Regions from separate parts of the Marinomonas sp. ABL3_031 genome, predicted to be linked through region 3. Evidence: predicted binding sites of a transcription regulator. Region 3 holds the regulator's gene; each other region holds the start of a gene.
What was found. The regulator PhoB, encoded in region 3, activates phosphate uptake and scavenging genes when phosphate is short. The targets are predictions, from matches to a motif close to TGTCATANNNNTGTCANA.

Region 1 (7,280 bases), on a different contig from region 3:
AAACCCAGCAGCGCAAGCAAACGCCCCCATATAATCGGCCACACCCGATTCTTTTGGCGCAACAAAATCCGCTAAGCTATGGTTGTATTTGCCCGGCGCGGTTAATTCATTTTGGATGCGCAAGAAAGACAAGGTTTCTACTACCTCACTACGCGATTCATCAGTATAAATTTCAATATCATCATGATTCACTTGGTTTGCAGGAAATAACCCCACCACGGCTCTAGCTTGTAGACTGGCTTCGGCAATCACTTTATCCAGCATCACCAAGGCATCTTGATACACGCGCGTGGCTTCTTCGCCCACCACTTTATCTGTCAAAATGCGTGGATAAGCACCAGCTAACTCCCATGTTTGGAAGAATGGCGTCCAATCTATGTAGTCTTTTACTACAGCAAGATCGATATCTTGCTCACTGAGCACAGTCACACCAAGCTGATTCGGTTTTACAACTTCTGCATTAAAAGTAATTGGCGGTTTGTTTTGTCGTGCTTTATCGATCCCCACACGGCGTCCAGCTTTCGCTCTGTCTTTGTAGCGAATACGGGTTTTCTCGTAGTCAGTTTTAATCTCATCAACAAACTTCTGACGACGCTCTGTATCTTTGCTTAACAAAGCACTGGCGACACCAACACTGCGAGAGGCATTGGTAACGTGGACGACTTGATTACGTTTGTAGTTTTGTTCAATTTTCACCGCTGTATGAGCTTTTGACGTGGTTGCGCCGCCTATCATGACTGGCAAATCAAACCCTTGGCGTTCCATCTCTTTGGCCACGTGAACCATTTCATCTAAAGAAGGGGTAATCAATCCAGACAAACCTATCATGTCTGCACCCTCTTCTTTCGCAGTACGCAATATGGTTTCCGACGGCACCATGACACCTAAATCAATCACTTCAAAGTTGTTACATTGCAACACCACACCAACAATGTTTTTACCAATATCATGCACGTCGCCTTTTACGGTCGCCATAACGATCTTGCCATTACTAGACGAAGCCGTGTCCATGTTTCGCGCTTTCTCCTCTTCAATGAAAGGCATCAAGTAAGCCACCGCTTTTTTCATCACACGTGCCGACTTCACTACCTGCGGCAAAAACATTTTACCTGAGCCAAATAGGTCCCCAACAATACCCATGCCATCCATTAAAGGCCCTTCAATCACTTCTAAAGGCCGATTGTAAGACAAGCGTGCTTCTTCTGTGTCTTCGTCAATAAATTCAGTAATGCCTTTTACCAATGCATGAGACAAACGTTCCGCCACAGGTAAGCCACGCCATTCTTGCGTTTCTTTTTCGGCAGCTTCTCCGGTACCTGCGAACTCACCGGCAATAGCCAATAAGTTATCCGTGGCATCCGGTGTACGATTCAATACCGCATCTTCCACTGCATCACGCAGTTTCAAAGGAATATCTTCATACAAGGCTAGTTGGCCCGCATTGACGATACCCATGGTCATTCCTTGTTTTATGGCATGGTAAAGAAAGACCGCATGAATAGCTTCACGAACAGGGTTGTTACCACGAAATGAGAAAGACACGTTCGACACACCACCAGATACTTTGGCATAAGGCAATTCACGTGTGATGTCGCCGGTGGCTTCAATAAAGTCCAAGGCATAACGATTGTGTTCTTCAATACCGGTTGCAATGGCAAAGATATTCGGGTCAAAAATAATGTCTTCTGGTGGAAAGCCCACTTCATCCACCAAGATACGATAGGAGCGACGACAAATTTCGATCTTACGTTCACGAGTATCCGCTTGGCCAACTTCGTCAAACGCCATAACAATCACCGCGGCGCCATATTTCATCAGCTTACGAGCTTGTTCTTTAAACTTCTCTTCTCCTTCCTTGATGCTGATGGAATTCACTACGCCTTTGCCTTGAATCCATTTTAAACCCGCTTCAAGAATCTCCCATTTGGAAGAGTCCAACATGATGGGCACACGAGAAATGTCTGGCTCAGACGCAATCAGCTTCAAAAAGCGCTCCATGGCCGCTTGCGAATCCAGCATGCCTTCGTCCATGTTGATGTCGATTATCTGCGCACCATTCTCAACTTGCTGACGCGCCACATCCAAGGCGGTATCAAAATCCCCTTCTTTGATTAAGCGTTTGAACATGGCGGAACCCGTAACATTGGTTCGCTCACCTACGTTGACAAACAAGGTATCAGCACCAATATTGAACGGCTCCAAGCCAGACAAGCGACACTCTTTAACAACCTCAGGAATAAGGCGTGGTTTTGCCTCAGCGAAGGCTTTGGCAAAGGTCTCTATGTGCTCAGGTGCTGTACCACAGCAACCACCAATGATGTTTAAGAAACCAGACTCTACCCAGCCTTGAATCTCTTCTAGCATTTCTTCAGGCGATTCATCGTATTCACCAAAGGCGTTTGGAAAACCCGCATTAGGGTGAGCGGAAACATGAGTGTCTGCAATTCGCGACATCTCTTCCACATATTGACGTAAGTCTTTCGGCCCCAGAGCACAATTAAGACCAACAGAAATGGGTTTGGCGTGAGCAATGGAATTCCAAAAAGCCTCTGTCGTTTGACCTGATAAGGTTCGGCCAGACGCATCCGTGATGGTTCCTGAGATCATGATGGGATAACGCACACCAGTTTTCTCAAAATAATCCAACACAGCATAAATAGCCGCTTTCGCATTCAGAGTATCGAATATGGTTTCGATTAAAAGAATGTCGACACCACCTTTAATCAAGCCATCTACGGCAGTGGTATAAGCTTCCACCAATTCATCAAAATGAATGTTACGAAAACCAGGATCATTGACGTCTGGGGAAATAGTACAAGTTCGGCTGGTTGGGCCTACTGCTCCCGCTACAAAACGCGGTTTGGCAGGATTTTTTGCCGTAAATTCATCGGCCGCTGCGCGGGCTAATCGTGCGGATTCAAAATTTAATTCGTAGCTTAATGCTTCCATGTGGTAATCCAGCATGGAAATTGAGTTGGCATTAAAAGTATTAGTTTCTATGATGTCGGCACCCGCGTCGAGATATTTGGCGTGTATCTCTTTAATGATCGCGGGCTGAGTGATTGACAATAAATCGTTATTGCCTTTTAGGTCACTCTGCCAATCAGCAAAGCGTTCGCCTCGGTAATCCTGTTCCTCAAGCTTATAAGCTTGGATCATGGTTCCCATAGCACCATCTAGGATCAATACATTTTCAGATAGACGCTGCTCAAGAACAGAATACGACACCGATTTAGACACCCTTACTACCTCACAAAAATTTAAGCGAGGTTACTATAGCAAAAGTGCCTATATTTTCATTGAAAAAAAATAATGAACAAATGAATAATTCATAAGATCAGTTGGTTAAATTCCGCTTCATGATGAAGTCAAAATATTGATATAAAGCGAACAACTCATCCTTTTTAAAGCCTAGTTAGAAAGAAAACGAGCCTTGTCGTTTGCAAACATTTCATAATCGTATTTTTTTCATATTCCCGAAATGCCTGATGGGAAAACCATAAGAGGTCGCTGATAATTGAGTTTGAAAGTGAAATAAACTGTATCTGCAGAGTAATTTGTCAATGTATGCTGACACTTTGGTTGTCAAAATAATGTAAGCATTAGAGTAGATTACCTCCTTCTCATGTATAAAAGTCGGCCTAACTGCCTTTTATTTGTCAGAATGAGCAGATTATGTGGCCATAAACAGACACTCCTGCCCTATCGAAAAACTGGTCATAAAAACATCACAGAACTGTCATCAAAGCATTTAATCATTCGACTCCAGGGACGATTCTCGCCGAAAGCGGTTCATTAAGTACCCACATCAAATGGGGCGAATCGCATTTTTTGGCTATTTCACTATTAGATTGAAAACTCAATGTACGACGTAAAGTACGAAAGGAGAGATCTCTGATGAAACGCGTATTTGCTAGTTTGGTTGCGTGTGCAGCCATAAACCTCATGACAGCAACCTCAGCCTTCGCTGCCGATCACATTACGGGGGCTGGTGCCACTTTTCCCTATCCAGTGTATTCCAAATGGGCTCAAGCCTATCAAAAAGAAAATGGCTCACAGCTTAATTATCAAGCAATTGGTTCCGGTGGAGGCATAAAACAAATCAAAGCCAAAACAGTCGATTTTGGGGCCTCGGACAAACCACTAACGGCAACAGAACTTAATAAAAGTGGCCTAATGCAATTCCCAACCGTGATGGGCGGTATCGTACCGATTCTTAATGTAAAAGGCATTAAGCCAGGTCAATTAGTCTTAGATGGTAAAACCTTAGCTGACATATACCTTGGCAAAGTGACGCACTGGAATGACAGTGAAATTAGAGCACTTAATCCCAAACTTAACTTGCCCAGCAACACCATTTCTGTGGTGCACCGATCCGATGGTTCTGGGACCACTTTTAACTTCACGTATTATCTTTCAGATGTCGCTCAGGAATGGCAAAACAAAGTAGGAGTAGATGCTTCAGTACAATGGCCAGTGGGTACAGGTGGTAAAGGTAATCAGGGCGTTGCAAACTATGTTTCACGTATCAAAAATTCCATTGGTTATGTTGAGTATGCTTATGCCCTACAAAACAAACTGACCTTTGCCAAAATGAAAAACAGAGACGGCAACGTAGTGTCTCCAACCATGAAAACCTTCCAAGCCGCCGCGGCCGATGCGGACTGGCAACATGCCAAGGGCTTTTATCTCATTCTGGCTAACCAACCTGGCGCCAAAAGTTGGCCGATGACGGCCGCTACTTTTATCCTATTACACAAGAAAGTAGAAGATCCTACAGCCACTAAAGCAGTACTTAAGTTCTTTGATTGGGCTTATAAACATGGTGACCAAGCAGCTGCCAATCTCGATTATGTCCCTTTTCCTGATAGTGTAAAAACTATGGTGCGTACTGCCTGGAAACACGACTTAAAAACCCGGAACGGCCAATCCGTTTACATGGGTTCATAAGTGTATTGATGAGTTCCCCCATGACGCACAATAATGATCAAACAAAAGCGCATGCAGAGGTCGCTGGTTCATTCCAGCGGTCTCCGCGTTTTTTAAATGGCACAGCCGTTGATCATACCTTCAAATGGCTATCTATCGGAGCCGCCTTTTTTGTATTGCTAATCTTAGGTGGTTTTTTCATCTCTTTAACTCTGGGCGCCTGGCCTGCTATAAAACAATTTGGGTTGGCCTTTGTCTGGAGTACGAGCTGGAACCCTGTTACAGAGCAGTTTGGCGCCTTAGCGGCGATTGCTGGTACCTTAATAACGTCTGGCATTGCCATGCTATTAGCGGTTCCTTTGTCCTTCGCAATTGCCATTTTCATTACTCAGCTGGCGCCCAGATGGTTACGTCATCCACTCGGTATGGCCATTGAATTACTTGCTGCTATTCCCAGTATTATCTATGGCATGTGGGGGTTATTTTACTTCGCTCCATTCTTTGCCGATTACATAGAAAGCCCGATTGTCGATTTATTCAAGAATGTGCCTATTTTTTCTTGTATTTTCAAAGGACCAGCCATTGGCCTTGGTATGGCAACTGCTGGCATTGTTTTAGCCATTATGATTTTACCCTTTGTTGCTTCTGTGATGCGTGATGTAATCAATACCGTCCCCAAACGCCTCAAGGAAAGTGGTTATGCAATTGGTGCCACTGATTGGGAAGTCATGCGCGACATTATTATTCCTCATTGTCGAACTGGTTTAGCAGGTGCTGTGTTTTTAGGATTAGGCAGAGCGTTAGGCGAAACCATGGCAGTCACCTTTATTATTGGTAATGCTAATCGTATTACAGCCGCCATCTTTGCTCCTGGGAATACCATTGCTTCAACCATTGCCAATGAGTTTCAGGAAGCTTATACCCCCATACATTCTTCAGCATTAATTGCACTTGGCTTATTGCTCTTTGTTATTACCTTCATCGTCCTCGCCATTGCGCGTTTGATGCTTAACCGTATTTCTTCTTAGGAGTCTTATGTGAGCCCAATTGTTAAACGTCGTTATCTTACCAACCATATCGTGCGAATCTTAATCATAGTGGCGACCTTATTTGTCCTAACTATTTTAATATGGATTTGTTCCGTCTTATTATATGAAGGTTTTTCTGCCTTCTCGCCTTCCTTATTCATTGAAACCACACCACCTCCGGGTGAATCAGGTGGTTTATCAAACGCAATTATTGGTAGTTTACTCTTGGTTGCTGTAGCCATGTTAATCGCCACTCCGGTAGGGGTATTAGCCGGAACCTATCTAAATGAATATGGCCGTGGCAGCAGATTGGCGACAGTGGTTAGTTTTATCAATGATGTGTTATTAGCCAAACCTTCTATTCTGGCAGGTTTGTTTATTTACGAGATCCTAGTAGCGCCAACAAACGGATTTTCGGGTTGGGCAGGCTCGGCTGCTTTAGCCATCATTGCGATTCCTGTCATGATACGTACGACAGAAGATATGCTAAATCTGGTACCTAACAATATGCGCGAAGCAGCCTATGCTTTAGGTGCAAGTCGCTCTTGGGTCATCTTGAGCGTCAGTTACCGTGCTGCAAAAGTTGGCATTACCACAGGCATTTTATTAGCTGTGGCAAGGATTGCAGGGGAAACCGCGCCCTTGCTATTTACGGCATTGAATAACCAATTTTGGTCCACGAATATGTCCGAACCCATCGCCAACTTGCCTGTCATGATTTTCCAGTTTGCCATGAACCCTTATCCAGATTGGCAAGCCCTTGCTTGGGCGGGCGCTTTACTCATTACCTTATCTACACTCGGTTTATCTATTTTCTCCCGAGTCATTTTACGCCAATCTAATACACACGATTAATTTGGAGTCGATCATGTCATCCACCGCAAACACTACTGCAGACTTTATCGTTAACAGCAATCATATTGTAAAACAGCAGCTGTCAACTCAAGCCGAACCAATCGATATTGCCATTCGCAATCTGGACTTTTATTACCACAATACACATGCCTTAAAGAACATTAACCTGAATATCCAGCGACATAAAACAACTGCGATTATAGGTCCGTCAGGCTGTGGAAAATCGACCTTATTACGCATTCTGAATAGAATTTACACCCTTTACCCAGGACAAAAAGCGAAAGGCCAAGTCATTATTAACGATAAAAATATCTTAGACCCTAAGTTCAACGTACCCGCTTTACGAGCCCAGGTTGGAATGGTGTTTCAATCTCCCACTCCTTTCCCTATGTCCGTTTATGACAATATTGCCTACGGCATTCGCTTATACGAAAAAACCACTCGCCGAGAAATGGATGAACGGGTTGA
Region 2 (7,280 bases), on a different contig from region 3:
CCGAAAAAAAGCCCGTTTAAAAAACGCACTTACAAAACAAATTCAGGGAAGAGAAAAAGCGCCACAGGAGGGACAAAGGCCACATACTATAAAGGCAATAAAAACACCTCTAAAAGTCGCGCTAAGAGTTAGCTCATGGCCAACCAAACTCCTACTCCCATCATCAAACTGCCAGCAATACGATTCATGATTTGTACATTACCACTTTGCATGAGTAGGGATTTCAAGGTGCGCCCACCAGTAGCATAGATCAACAAGCAGCTAAACTCTAAGGTGAGAATAATACTGATAAGAATAACCAGTTGATGAGCTAGAGGTTGATTAGCGACTAAAAACGGCGGTAACAAGGCAACAAAAAACGCCCAGCCTTTTGGATTCGCAATGGCTGTGATATAGCCCTGAGAAATCAGCTCTTTACGCGATGCAGGGGCTCCAATATCTTCACTCTTGATCGCCATTTTGCCTTTGGATAGCCACATTTGAATGCCAATAAAGGCCAAGTAGGCACCACCAAGATATTTAAAAATGGTAAACACATCCGGGTAATTCAATAACAAGGCGGCCACACCAATTGCAGACAACACAGCAACGGTTCCCACGCCCACTAACTCACCCAGCATCATCCATAAAGCCCGTTTAACACCAACTGTCATGCCTAACGTCATGGCCAATGTCATGCACATACCTGGCGTAATAGAAACAAAGAAAAAAGTAGGAATAAAAGCCGACAAGAGAGCAAAATTCACAAAAACATCCTTTTAACAATTCATAAGGAAATATAATCGATTAGAACAAAATAAAAAGAAACCTTTAAAAGCGTTTTTTCTCCTGAAAAGTCGAACTTTCAATGAATTTATTCCATTCATCATCCAGTTCTTCTTCTTTTTCACTTTCCATACTTTTGATTAATTCTTCTTCCGCTTGCTGTAATTCAAGGTCTTGTTGAATTTCTTGTAGTAAATCCGTGTATTTTTGAATAATAGTCTGAGCTTCAATATCGTCCTGTATAGGATTTAATTGATTTATTGCTTCTTTGTAGAGGTCCATTGCACTTTCCATTTGACCACTCAAAAAAGCCCTTCTGGCTAAGTAAGCATGATAATCAGCGTTTACTTTATAATGATAGAAATCCATTAACTTACGATATCTGTGCACCACATCGGAATGGATTATTTTATCTTTTTGCGCCTGAATGAGAAAAGACTTGAAGGACTCAAACAAACGTTTAACTTCAATAATCTTCAGCTCATCGTTCATTGGTAACGCGCGACGTTTTTGCTTACTTTCTTGAAATTCCGTTAACTCTTCCGCAAGATGATTTCGACGTCGTTTTAAACTGGCGTCTGGCTGTAAAGAGATGAGTTGATCGTATATCGCCAACATTCTAGTAAATAACCAGATGCGCATGTCTTTGGATTGATATTGTGGCGGCATTTCATCAAGGTAACGACGTACTTGTCTTAACTGATTGTTTAACGACGCTACTTTGCGCAACTTCTCTAATCGCGCTTGCTCTTTTAATTGCAGCACAATAGCAAAAGTAATAAAGCCGCCAATTACTAACAACAGCACGGTAATGGTAACTGTACTCATATCAAACGTCGTTTGCTTAGTTAAATTTATATCAACCCTGACTAATTCTAGACGCAGGTTAACCAATTAAATAATTCTAATCGTTATTTTCACTCTTTTTTTTATCAAGTAACTCTTCTTCGACATCCAATATCATGTTCTGCAGTCGTGACGACTCTTTGCGTGCCAAACCAATAGCCCTGTGTCTATCCATAACAGACAGGGCCAAACGATATTTTTCCAGCGCTCGGCTACGCCTTTCATTTTCCAAATCTTGTTTGGCCTGACACACCAAAAAGTCTCGATATGCCAGTGAATGAGTGAAGCGCATCAAACCAATATGATGACGAACCATTACTCGGCCCATGCTATTCGATTCCAACAAGTTGCGTAATTCTTTCAGAATATACTGCAAGGCACCTTGCGTCTGATCAAACTCCACCTGGCTGCTTACTCTGCGTTTTTCCGAAACGTTTTTACCGGCTGCAATTTCTGAGTACAACTTGGTTAAGTTGTATTGTTGATAGGTAAATTCTGTATTTATTCCCGCCTGTTTCAACTGCTGGATTACAGACAATAAATACTCAATCAAAAACAGCTTGGTTTCTTTTAAAAAGTATCGCTCTGTTAACATGCTAAAAGCATGTAACAATTTTTCTCCGCGAGTTGATAATCGCTCCAACATGCGCTTTTTAAGTTCATTTTGCTTGTGCTTCCATTGGACAAAAAATACCACAGTACACAAGGCGATCATACTAAGAATGACGGATGCTACCAACAGACTTCTTCCCTTACCAAACACATTCCAAGAAAATTCAAAAATAAACTAAAATAAAACAATGCTTTATATACCACAGATACGGGTATTAAAACAGAAAAAGACCAGATTACTGGTCTTTACACTGCTATGTTAAAACAAACTTTTACCGCTTTCTTTTAAAACAAAATTACCAACAGCCTATAAGAATATTTCTCAACTAACCCAAATACTCCTCAAAGCCATTGATGAAAGCTCGAATAAGCTTGCTCTTATCTTCATTCAGCATTTGTGACGGAAAAACCCAATAACATGTAAAACAACAAGCCCGCTAGAATCGCTGACGCTGGTACTGTAATGACCCAGGCGGCGGCGATTTTCAACAAGGCTGAACGTTTAACAAGCTCCTTTTTCGTCGCTTTCTTCAGACCTTTACGCTCAGAAGAAGAAATTGGAGACATCGCTTTAGAAGCTTTCAGCTCTCTTAAAATCGCACGCTTTTCAGTCACATCCGCAGCATTAAAGCGTTCTACAAAAGCTTGTGTTTGTTCTGCATCATGGCCAGCGTCTTGCGAATGTTCGGTGATAGCAGAAAGTTTTTTATTATAAGACAGTTTTAAGTACTCACGCAAAAAACCCACACCGAAAATACCACCTACTGCAATATGTGTAGAACTCACAGGCAAACCAAGCTGTGAGGCAATAATGACAGTGATGGCTGCGGCCATTGCCACACAAAAGGCGCGCATTTTATCCAATTCTGTTATTTCAGAGCCAACAGTACGAATCAATTTAGGCCCAAACAATGCCAAACCAACTGCAATACCAACACCACCAATCAACATAACCCACAAAGGAATGGCCGCTTTACCAGAAACCGCTCCCGAAATAAGTGCATCGTTGATTGCCGCTAAAGGCCCAATTGCGTTTGCGACATCATTAGCGCCATGAGCAAAACTGAGCAATGCAGCGGAAACAATCAAAGGAATGGTAAATAAGCTGTTTACCGCATCCTTATTGTTTTTTAGACTTGCCGCCGCTTTATCCACCATTGGGCGAACTACGAAATAGACAGTTAGAGCAATGGCAAAGCCAATTAAACCCGCCGAAACGATATCCAGTTTCCAGATCTTTTTCAGACCTTTCAAAATCAAATAGGTCGAGAAAGCCCACACCATGATACCAACCAAAAGGGGTACCGCTTTCTTAGCCGCTTCGATCATGTCACTCTTGTAAGTCACAGTGCGCTTAATGTAGATAAGAAAAGTCGCTGCGATGACGCCCCCCAAAACAGGTGAGATCACCCAACTCGCCACGATGGCTATCATTTTGTCCCAATTGGCGATATCCCAACCACCAGCAGCAATACCAGCACCAAGTACACCACCAACAATAGAGTGCGTAGTGGAAACTGGCGCGCCTAGGTAAGTCGCCAAGTTCAACCAAATAGCACCGGCTAAGAGCGCGGCCATCATCACCCAAATGAAAGTTTCTGCATCGGCAATGGCGTTTGGATTAATAATACCTTTTTTGATAGTACCTACCACGGTACCACCGGCAATTAATGCCCCTGCTGCTTCAAATATCGCTGCAATTAAGATTGCACCTGTCATGGATAACGCCTTAGACCCTACCGCAGGACCTACATTGTTTGCCACATCATTGGCACCAATATTCACAGCCATGTAAGCACCGATCGCAGCAGCGATCGCCAGAATAGATAGATTAGAAGCTGCTACACCGTTCACAGAAGCGTAAAAACCACAACCTAGAATGAAAGCTAAAGCAACTAACACTCGAATAAAATCATTACCAACTAACGAATTGGATTCTTTCTTGGAATTGTATGTCAGATCCATAAGGCTCTACTTTGTAAAATTAATCTCTACCAAATTTTTGCTGTTATTTGGTGCTAAATCATTCAGTCACATTTCTGTAAGATTTAAAATGCGGCGCCATTCTACACTGGGACTTTTTAGATAAAAACCCTCTCCGTTAGAGAAAGTGGCGGCCAACATAATCAGCTGAAAAAAAAGCGCCCCGCAAGGCGCTTAAATTCAATACAATAGAATTTTATGACATTTTTATTACAAGCAATATTTTTGCAAAACTGTCATTAACACTCAATGACGTTGACAGCCAAACCTCCACGAGACGTTTCTTTGTATTTGTCATTCATATCACGTCCAGTATCTCTCATGGTGCGGATTACTTTATCCAAGGAGACATAATGAGAACCATCACCACGCAGTGCCATGGTGGCGGAATTGATGGCCTTCATTGACGCCATGGCATTGCGTTCAATACAAGGCACTTGAACCAACCCCCCAATCGGGTCACAAGTTAATCCCAAATTATGTTCCATTCCGATTTCCGCAGCATTTTCTATTTGTTCTGGCGTGCCACCTGTTGCTGCCGCCAATCCCGCTGCCGCCATGGCGCAAGCAGAGCCCACTTCCCCTTGGCAGCCTACTTCAGCACCTGAAATAGAGGCGTTTTCTTTGAACAACAAACCAATCGCAGCAGCAGTCAACATAAAGTCAATGACACCTTCTTCATTGGAACGTGGACAAAATTCCCAGTAGTAATGCAACACAGCAGGAATGATACCAGCAGCACCATTGGTGGGTGCTGTCACCACACGACCACCGGCTGCGTTTTCTTCATTCACAGCCAAAGCATAAAGGTTTACCCAATCCATGGCGCCAAGAGAAGGCGTAATCATGTCCATACGGGTTTTATTAAGTAAATCACGATGTAAACTGGCAGCTCGACGTTTTACCTTAAGACCTCCGGGTAAAATCCCCTCATTCTGAATACCCTGCTTAACGCATTCCTTCATCACGGACCAAATGTCTAGAATACCCTGTCGAATATCCGCCTCACTACGCCAAACTTGTTCGTTGGCCATCATGATCTCAGCAATGCTTTTGTTGTGCTTACGACACAATTCAAGCAGGGTATGAGCGTCGTGAAAGTCATAAGGTAACTCAGTTGTGTCCTCCACTAACTGCACATTACCTTGATCGTCTTCTTCAACAATAAAACCACCACCAACGGAATAATAGGTCGCCTTGTGTAAGCTTTTCTCATTTGCATCAAAGGCCTCTAATATCATGCCGTTAGCATGAAAATCCAATCGATCAACACGGTGATATATCAAATCCTCATTGACCAGCATGGTAATAGGATGCATTCCAAGCAACGCCATTTTTTGTTCGGCTTCGATTCGTTCTACTCGTTCAGTAACGCTATGTGTGTCAATACTTTCAGGGAGTTCTCCAGCCAACCCCATGAGTACAGCAACACCGGTGCCATGCCCTTTTCCTGTGGCGCCAAGAGAACCATATAAATCAATTTTTAAGCGCATCACATGTGACATAACAGCTTGTTTTTGCAGACGATATGCAAATTGATTGGCTGCCACCATAGGTCCAACGGTGTGTGAGCTAGAAGGACCTATGCCCACTTTAAAAAGGTCAAATAAACTGATTGCCATACATAAGCCTAGTAGAAAGACATCACTCAAAATTAACTTAGTGAAAATTATCACTTATGAAAGATAGTTTCCAATAGGAAACAAGAAAAGAATTCGATGAAAGGCAATAAAGTGGCGCAAACAGTCCTTTTGACATAAAAAAGCCCAGATACCAATGGCATCACTCAAGTTCTCTATTGGATAGAACATCACCTTGCGCAAACGCTAGACACCCAAAAATTGGCCAAAATGGCTTGTATGAGTCGCAGTCGTTTTTATCAGTGTTTTAAACAACAGCTTGGTTGTACACCACTTGAATATCAACACCAAAGACGTATGAGCCGGGCCTATCTGCTACTTCAACAACATCATTCTGTGACGCAAGTGAGTTATGATTTAGGCTATCAAAGTTTGAGTCAGTTCAGCCGCCGCTTCCATCAGCATTTCGGTATGCCACCGCGACAAGTGGCACAAGCCAAACTCAATTAAGACAAACACGCGGATCAAGAGTGAAATGCGGCTCCAAACTGAGTTCGGCAATAAACAAACACACTACATAAACTCACTAAGCCAACACTAAGCGCCAAGAAAGGTATGAACTGACCGAGTTGATAAAAAGACGCCATGATGACTGGCCCTAAAGCGGCTCCGAGCCCCTGCATTGAAGCATTCACACTGGCCAAGCGACTTTGTTGGTCGTCTTTCACCAACAGGGTTTGCGCTGTGATAATACCGGGAAAGAGAAAACCAAAACCAGCGCCAAATAAAGCCATGGCGACGAATACACCGAGTAACGATTGCCAGAACAAAAACACACATTGCGACAACAAACCAATCGCTACGCCAGAGAAAATCAAAGTCACCACGCCCAACCGAAAGCGTGGAACCAATATTATTTGAACAAAAATATTAAAACACGACATAACCATCATTAAAAAACCAAGTTGATGGGTCGTCTGCACCACGTCTAACTGAAACCTATCTTGAATCAAAAAGCCCATAATTTGTTGTATGCCAGTCACCGACAATAGCGCCAAAGTGGACATGCATAAAAATGGCATAACTGGTTGGGTGAGCCAGTTAATACGAGCAGGCTTTTCAAATTGACGTACATGTGTTCCATCTTTCACATACAAGGCGACCAGCAAAGATGAAGATCCAGCCAAAATAGCAATGATGTAAAAAGGCACAGTCAAACCTAGATTACTGAGTAATGATGCGAAAGCTGGTCCTAGAATCATACCTATGCCAAATGATGCACCTATCAAAGCAATAGTAGCACTACGATGTTTTATATCTGTGTGGGCAATCAAATAGGTTTGAATGGAAGGCAATATACCGGCAATTCCCAGTGAAAAAATAATACGTAAACTAAATACCATCAAATAGGTTTGCTGTGCAGAAAGATGTCCTTGCAAAGCATTTTGCAAAACAAACCCAGTAGCACTTATCGTCAAAGCGTAACTGCCCATA
Region 3 (7,280 bases):
ACCTGCGTCTTCTTGAATGAGTTGCGGATCGATCGATGTAGGTTCTTGTCCACCGTTACGGACAATTTCTTGTATTGGTGAAAGGGTTATGCCTTCAGGTACATCGGCAGCTTGGATGGATAAACAAGACAGTGACCCTGTAAAAATCGCGGCTACGAGAAATATCTTTTTAACGTTCATAGTGTTCCCTTATTTGTTTTGCAGATGCCTTTATAATGGTGAGGCGCTTGGTTCGTCCTTAAGTTTTGATGGTTCATCAACTAGCAAAAGGTCACAATCGAAATTTCGTATTGCTCTATACGTCTCGTAAATGTGGAGACCTGTCAGCCCTCGTGATATTCTCAGCTTTGATTGAAGCGTCAGACAGATAGAGTCGAAATATTGTGATTACCCAACCTTTCAAAGCTGCAGGTGCCTTTTTAAAAGCCTTCCCCTTAATCGTTTCTAAAGAGTTACGTTTGTTTATTTTGGCGCCTTTACTAGCAAACTTATTACTCATGGCACTGATTTACATGGTGGCCTTTAGTTATTTCCAAGATTTGTTGAATTGGGCAATGGGATACTTACCGGATTGGCTATCTTTTATTAGCTGGTTGGTGGATTTGATCTTTGGGGCCGTCATCGCTGTGCTGTTGTTTTATAGTTTCTCTGTTGGGGTCAATATTTTGGCTGCGCCTTTTATGGCATTTTTAGCTGAGAAAGTAGAAGAAAAAACCACAGGTAAGGTGTTTGACGAAGCGCTGACTTTTAGTGTGATTGTGTCGACTATTGGTCGTAGTTTACAGCGAGAAATGCAAAAAATTCTTTACTTTGTACCTCGCTTTTTGCTGTTATTAGTTTTGTCTTTCATTCCTTTAGTGAATGTCATCGCGCCTGTTCTGTTATTGTTGTTTTCAGCTTGGATGCTGGCATTACAGTACATGGATTATGCTTTCGACAACAATAAAGTGGCTTTTTACGACATGCGCATGGCGCTAAGAAGTAAGCCCTTACTCTGTTGGACTTTTGGCGGTATTGTTATGGTGTCATTGACCATTCCGCTGTTTAATTTGTTTGTGATGCCGATTGCTGTTGTGGCAGCGACTTTATTATGGGTGTCCATCTTTAGGGTAGAGAATGGAGATTTCTCTGCGTTGTTAAACTCTCAAAATGGAATGAAATAATGTCGCTTAAAATTTTGGTGGTTGATGATGCGTCATTTACGCGAGATTTGATTCGTCGTACCTTGCGCAAGCAGTTTCCTGCGGTGGAAATTGAAGACGCGGTGAATGGGCGCAAAGCGCAACAGCTGCTCAATAAAACGCAATTTGACATGGTCTTGTGTGACTGGGAAATGCCTGAAATGACAGGTGTGGAACTGCTCAAATGGTGCCGTGAACAGCCTAAATATAAAAAAGAAGATGTGCCATTTGTCATGATTACCAGCCGTGGTGATAAAAATCACGTCGTGGAAGCGGTGCAGGCCGGTGTGACGGATTACTTAGGTAAGCCGTTCTCTGGTGAGCAATTGGTCAACAAAGTATTTGCAGCGGCCAAGAAGCATAAATTGTCGTCACAATTAACAGCACAGAAGCCTAAAGCCGCTACTGGTTCATCCCAAGGCATTGCGGCTGCATCCATTGATGTGTTGATGGGAGGCGCTTCAAAAATCACTTCACAAGGCTCAAAAATCATTAATCCCACTGAGCCTGAAGTCAGTATCAAAGACGTTAAAATTCCAACCCTAGTACGCTTTGAGAACAAGCAATTTCGTTGCATGGTAATCAAATTCAGTAAGCAAGAAGCAACCATGTTGATCAAGAGTGACGATGTGGTGCCACAAGTGTTAGGACAAGCTGTATTAGATTTGGAACACAAAGGTGCCGTTAATCGTTTGAACTATTATGTCGAGTCGGTCGCCACCACGGAAAAGAGACCAGATTCGACTTTTCTAACGGTGATGCTGCGTTTGATAGACCAAGACGCAGACAAAGAAGCCTTCATTAAGAGTTTATTCGAGCATCTTTGATTCTTAGGTGTTTGCAGCAATAAAAAAGGTGCTCAATGAGCACCTTTTTTATTGAAATAGTCAGTGTAAAACTACTCTACATTGGAAGAAGTTGCACCCTCAATCACGTCTTTGCGCACGCGATTGGCCGGGAAATGACAGGAAAAAGTACTGCCTGCACCAGGTAAACTGCGGATTTGTAGTTTCGCGTCATGATGCAATAACACGTGCTTCACAATCGCCAGTCCTAAGCCTGTGCCCCCGGTTTTTGAGCCACGACCTTTATCAACCCGGAAAAAACGTTCGGTTAGACGTGGAATATGCCTTGGGTCGATTCCTAAGCCCTGATCTTTTACAGAAAAGATGCCATTGAGTTCACTCGATTCCCATTTTATTTCAATTTCGCCGCCGTCAGGCGAGTATTTCACGGCATTTACAATCAGGTTTGAAAAAGCACTGTACAACTCTTTATAGGAACCATAAATACGTGCATCGTTAGCAATTTGGGTTGTCAGTTTGTGCTGTGCTGACAAAATGGGGGTTGTGGTTTTGACAATAGAATCGATAATCTCGGCTACTTTATGCCACTGATTTTCTTCTCGTTTGTCATCGCTTTCTAGACGCGATAAAAGCAGCAAGTCTTCGATCAGTTGTTCCATGCGTTCGGATTGTTCTGCCATATTTACTATGCCTTTCTGCATACTTTTGGGCAGTGTATCCTTAAACATATCTAGGGTTTCAACATAGCCTTTTATTACCGTCAGAGGGGTTTTGAGTTCGTGTGAAGCGTTGGCAACAAAGTCTTTACGCATCTGCTCTAACAAATGTAGACGGGTGATATCACGAATAAAAATAAGGTGATCGTTTTTGTCGTAAAGGGTGGTTTGGATTTCCAAGTATACGCCATCTTTTGCGGGGGATTTGATTATCAGGGGTTCGCCGAAACGTTTTTGCGTAAAGTATCGGAAAAACTCAGGACTGCGCACTATGTTGGTAATAACTTGGCCGCGGTCAACCGGTCGCATCAGGCCTAAAAAATGCGCCGCTGAGTTATTCCACCATTCTAAATTTCCCTGATTGTCAGCCATAATGACGCCTTCTTTCAAGGCGCTGGTGGAGCTCTCAATACGGGTTAAAGCTTGGCGCATACGACGTTTGGATTTGCGTTGTTTCTTTTGTAAACGATATACGGCATCAAACACTTCGCCCCAAATACCGTTAGATTCTGGTGGCGCGGCACGACCAGAATGACGTAACCAGTTATGGAACTGATAGAGTTGGTACATTTGCCAGTATAAAGTGCCCAATGTATAGAGCAGCAAAACACCTAAAAAATGGCCTAATATATATCCGATTACAGCGCAGGCAATAAAGCCTGCTAGCCAAGAAATAATGGTGTTTTGCCAGATGGTTTTCATGCCGACCTTTTTGCTGAAAAGCGGTAGCCAGTGCCCCGCACGGTTTGAATCAAGAAATCATGGCTATTGCCAATGGCTTTTCGCAAACGACGTATGTGTACATCGACTGTGCGCTCCTCTACATAGACATTACCACCCCAGACTTGATCCAATAATTGTGCTCTTGAATAAGCGCGTTCTTGATGCGTCATTAAGAACTTCAGCAAACGATATTCTGTCGGCCCCATGTCCAATGGACGGGCTCCAATAGTGACTCGTTGACTGATTGGGTCAAGTGTTAGACCTTCTACTTCAATGGGTTCATCAATGCCCTGTGGCGTAGCACGACGTAAAACTGCTTTTAGTCGAGCAACCAATTCACGAGGTGAAAAAGGTTTGGTAATGTAATCGTCCGCTCCCACTTCTAAACCTTGAATTTTATTGTCTTCTTCACTTTTTGCTGTCAGCATGATGACAGGTATTTCCGCTGTCGTGCTGTCTTTTTTGAGACGTCGTGTCAATTCAATGCCACTGCCGCCAGGCATCATCCAGTCAACCAAAATCAAATCGGGTCTATGATCCACTATGATTTCATGGGCTTGCTGAATGTTTTCTGCTTCCATGTACTCGTATCCTGCCATTTCTAAGGCAATGGCAATCATTTCGCGTATGGAAGACTCATCATCAATAATTAGTACTTTCTTACCGGTCACAGGATTCACCCTCATCTCAGGAACGGTTTAATTAAAGCGATCAATTATGACAATTTAGTTAAAGTGTCATATGTTTGCCACATTTTACACAAAATAGCTGGTTACTATGCCGATAAAGACGCAAACACCAATACGGTTGTTGTCTAGGAAAGAGTGAAAACAGGCTTGTCTTTGCCTGTCTTTTGCCTGCTGATATTGCTTGTAAAACAACCAAATACATATCAATAATGCGACGAAATATGGCCAACCCAGTGTCGCGAAGAAGCCCACCCATGTCAAAAGAGAAAGCGTTAAAGCTTGTAAACAAAGAATCACCAAAAGATCATACTGACCAAATAAGATGGCGGTGGATTTGATGCCGACTTTTAAATCATCAGGACGATCCGTCATAGCGTAATAGGTGTCATATGCAATCGTCCAAAGGCAATTTGCTAAGAATAGCATCCACAAGAGAGGGTCGTTTAAATGGCCACCTTGAGCGCTATAGGCCATGGGAATAGCCCAAGAAAAGGCCAGTCCTAAGAAGAGTTGAGGCAGATGAGTATAGCGCTTCATGAATGGATAGAGAGCCGCTAACCCCAAGCCAACAAAGGACAAAAGTATGGTTTGTTTATCGGTAAGCAGCACCAGAATAAAGCTGGCTAAGGCCAATACAATGAATAAAATCAACGCTTCATTGGCGCTAACACGGCCCGATGGTATAGGACGGTTTTTGGTTCGCTCTACATGGCCATCCACTTTTCGATCCGCATAATCATTAATCACACAGCCAGCCGAACGCATGCTAAAAACGCCCATTATGAAAATAATCACAATCGACCAATCTGGTTGTCCGTCCGCCGCTAGCCAAATGGCCCACAAGGTTGGCCACAATAATAATAAGGAGCCGATGGGACGATTGAAGCGAGTTAACTCGGCGTAGTCTTTAAGCTTGTTCATAATAATCCAAATGGCGATTTGAAATCAGAGATTGTGTCAAAGAAGGCTTCGTTAACCAAGATACCAGTACCATATTGATGAAAAACAGAACGTCTTGCCCAAACACTACCAGTTTGATCTGGGAACATGTTGGCAGGTAACTCAGCTATTTCAATCGGACTGCGCTGTAACGTCCTGTGTTGGAATAAATAACCACCAAGAGGTTTGTTCTTGAGATGAGGTACTTGTCGCCAATGACCGACCAGCGAGCGAGCAGGAATAATAGAGCGCGCATAAATCACCGTCACGCCATTCAGCTTTAATAACACGCTGCGCACACGAACAGCGGCTCTAGGGCCAAGTTTGAGCTTACGTCTTTCTCTTAAGCTTGTGGTTCCCCAGCCATCTTCGATGACCTCAACACTCAGTTTGGTAATACTGCGCAACTTACTGGTCAGGGACTGCTTGGTGACCAACCAAGGCCAAAGATGGTTTGGCACCTTGGTTTTTATTGCGCGATGAACCTCTATCCAGCGATAGTCAAATTGCTTGGCAGCAAGCGAATTGAGACGTGTCATAAAATCAGCTGTTCATTTTTTCGATTAGGGCGACCATTTTGTGAATTTCACTGGAAGACTGGTATACCTTAACACGACATGCTTCTGCTTGCTCTAGACTAATGCCTACTTCCAATAATATAGAAGGTTCTATATCTAAACCTTGGCGAAGTTGGTGTGAAATATAAAGTAGTTTGGCTAATTTCGCGTGCTCACCATAATAATGAGGCTTTTTGCTATAGCGAATAGCCGTCCAGATATTGTCTGGCAAGCTCCAGTAACGTAATAACCAGGAACCCAGTTGTTCTTTGGTGAAATGCAAAATCTGCATCTCTATAATTTCTGTAGCCAAATGAGAATTGGCCTCGAAATAGCGTGATAGAATCGAAAAGTGTGGTGGTAATATGCTACTAATGGCTAAATAACCAAAGTTCTGTAGTAAGCCGGCCAAATAAGCATGGCCTAGTTTGGGGCAGTCTTCATTGGGCATGACTTTGACTAAAGCTTCCATGAGAACCGCATTGGAAACCGAGTCGAGCCAGAAGTTTTCATAATGTCTCGGACCATTTTCAGGTGTCTGAAAAGCATTGCCCATGGACAAGCCTAATGCCAAGTTCATCACCATATCATAACCCAATACACGTATGATGGCATCTTCGACGGATTCAATGGTTCCTGGAGCGCCATAATAAGGAGAAGAAGCCCAGCTGATGACTTGTGCCGCTAAGCTTGGGTCAAGTGCAATCACTTCACATAGTTCGTCTGTGCCAGCGGTTTTATCCGTAGATAGGCGAATAATTCTGTGTGATGACGCCGGTAAGGGGGGGATTTCTAAGGTTTCTTCTAAGCGCTGTTTTAGACGAATGGATTGGAAACGGCCGAGTGCTTGAAGAATTTGCTCTTCGTCATTCTCATGATTGCTGGCGGCTTGCTTGATTTGGTCTACTGGTATGGAAATGTTTTCAAAGCGGTTAAGAGGGCCTGAAAACATGTCTTTTAGCTCTTCGCTAGTGATGTCGTGATAGGGACCATCAGACTTGAGACGAATTTGCAGATTCTCACTTTCAAAGATACTAGCATCCAAGATGCTGGAAACACTATTGGGTTTGATGAGTGGATCGCCATCACTGTTAAAATGGGGGATGGGCTCGAAGCGACGTTTGGTAATACGCGCTAAAGCCGCTATGTCTAACATATGGTGTTCCGGGAAAATCACTTGCAAACGTCCTGTATGATCCACTAGATGTACCACACGCAGTCTATTGATTGGCTGTAGTTCTGCTGAAACGTCCATATGAAGTACTCTGTAAGAACAAGGATTTATTAAACTGAAAAAGCCCCATGATAGGGGCTTTTACCAATCTTACAGATTTTATTAGTAAAGATCGAATTAGTGGTTGAGAATTTGACTTAAGAACATTTGTGTACGGTCATGTTGAGGGTTGTCGAAGAACTCAGTGGGTTTGTTCGCTTCGACAATTTCGCCCGCATCCATGAATACCACACGGTCGGCAACGGTTTTTGCGAAGCCCATTTCGTGGGTTACACACACCATGGTCATGCCTTCTTCCGCAAGTTGAACCATAACGTCCAGTACTTCCTTGATCATTTCTGGATCAAGGGCAGAGGTTGGCTCATCGAACAACATGATGCGAGGTTGCATGCAAAGACCACGAGCAATGGCCACACGTTGTTGTTGACCACCAGA

Region 1: the regulator PhoB is predicted to act here: its motif matches at 3,716-3,733, upstream of pstS (phosphate ABC transporter substrate-binding protein PstS).
Region 2: the regulator PhoB is predicted to act here: its motif matches at 4,404-4,421, upstream of ACXAH2_RS13845 (inorganic phosphate transporter).

Annotation. Positions count from the first base shown of each region.
Region 1 covers NZ_JBSWYU010000012.1:94,280-101,559, forward strand. The annotation lists gene metH (methionine synthase) at 1-3,240, opposite strand, end outside; gene pstS (phosphate ABC transporter substrate-binding protein PstS) at 3,898-4,950, shown strand; gene pstC (phosphate ABC transporter permease subunit PstC) at 4,971-5,957, shown strand; gene pstA (phosphate ABC transporter permease PstA) at 5,967-6,812, shown strand; gene pstB (phosphate ABC transporter ATP-binding protein PstB) at 6,826-7,280, shown strand, end outside.
Region 2 covers NZ_JBSWYU010000013.1:9,367-16,646, forward strand. The annotation lists gene ACXAH2_RS13825 (DNA topoisomerase III) at 1-132, shown strand, start outside; gene ACXAH2_RS13830 (LysE family translocator) at 129-746, opposite strand; gene ACXAH2_RS13835 (hypothetical protein) at 811-1,593, opposite strand; gene ACXAH2_RS13840 (hypothetical protein) at 1,670-2,350, opposite strand; gene ACXAH2_RS13845 (inorganic phosphate transporter) at 2,608-4,188, opposite strand; gene ACXAH2_RS13850 (L-serine ammonia-lyase) at 4,446-5,828, opposite strand; gene ACXAH2_RS13855 (helix-turn-helix transcriptional regulator) at 6,048-6,296, shown strand; gene ACXAH2_RS13860 (MFS transporter) at 6,311-7,280, opposite strand, start outside.
Region 3 covers NZ_JBSWYU010000010.1:66,103-73,382, forward strand. The annotation lists gene ACXAH2_RS12020 (peptide ABC transporter substrate-binding protein) at 1-180, opposite strand, end outside; gene cysZ (sulfate transporter CysZ) at 384-1,163, shown strand; gene ACXAH2_RS12030 (response regulator) at 1,163-2,008, shown strand; gene phoR (phosphate regulon sensor histidine kinase PhoR) at 2,080-3,405, opposite strand; gene phoB (phosphate regulon transcriptional regulator PhoB) at 3,402-4,097, opposite strand; gene ubiA (4-hydroxybenzoate octaprenyltransferase) at 4,182-5,036, opposite strand; gene ACXAH2_RS12050 (chorismate--pyruvate lyase family protein) at 5,033-5,593, opposite strand; gene ACXAH2_RS12055 (HDOD domain-containing protein) at 5,598-6,866, opposite strand; gene ACXAH2_RS12060 (amino acid ABC transporter ATP-binding protein) at 6,963-7,280, opposite strand, start outside.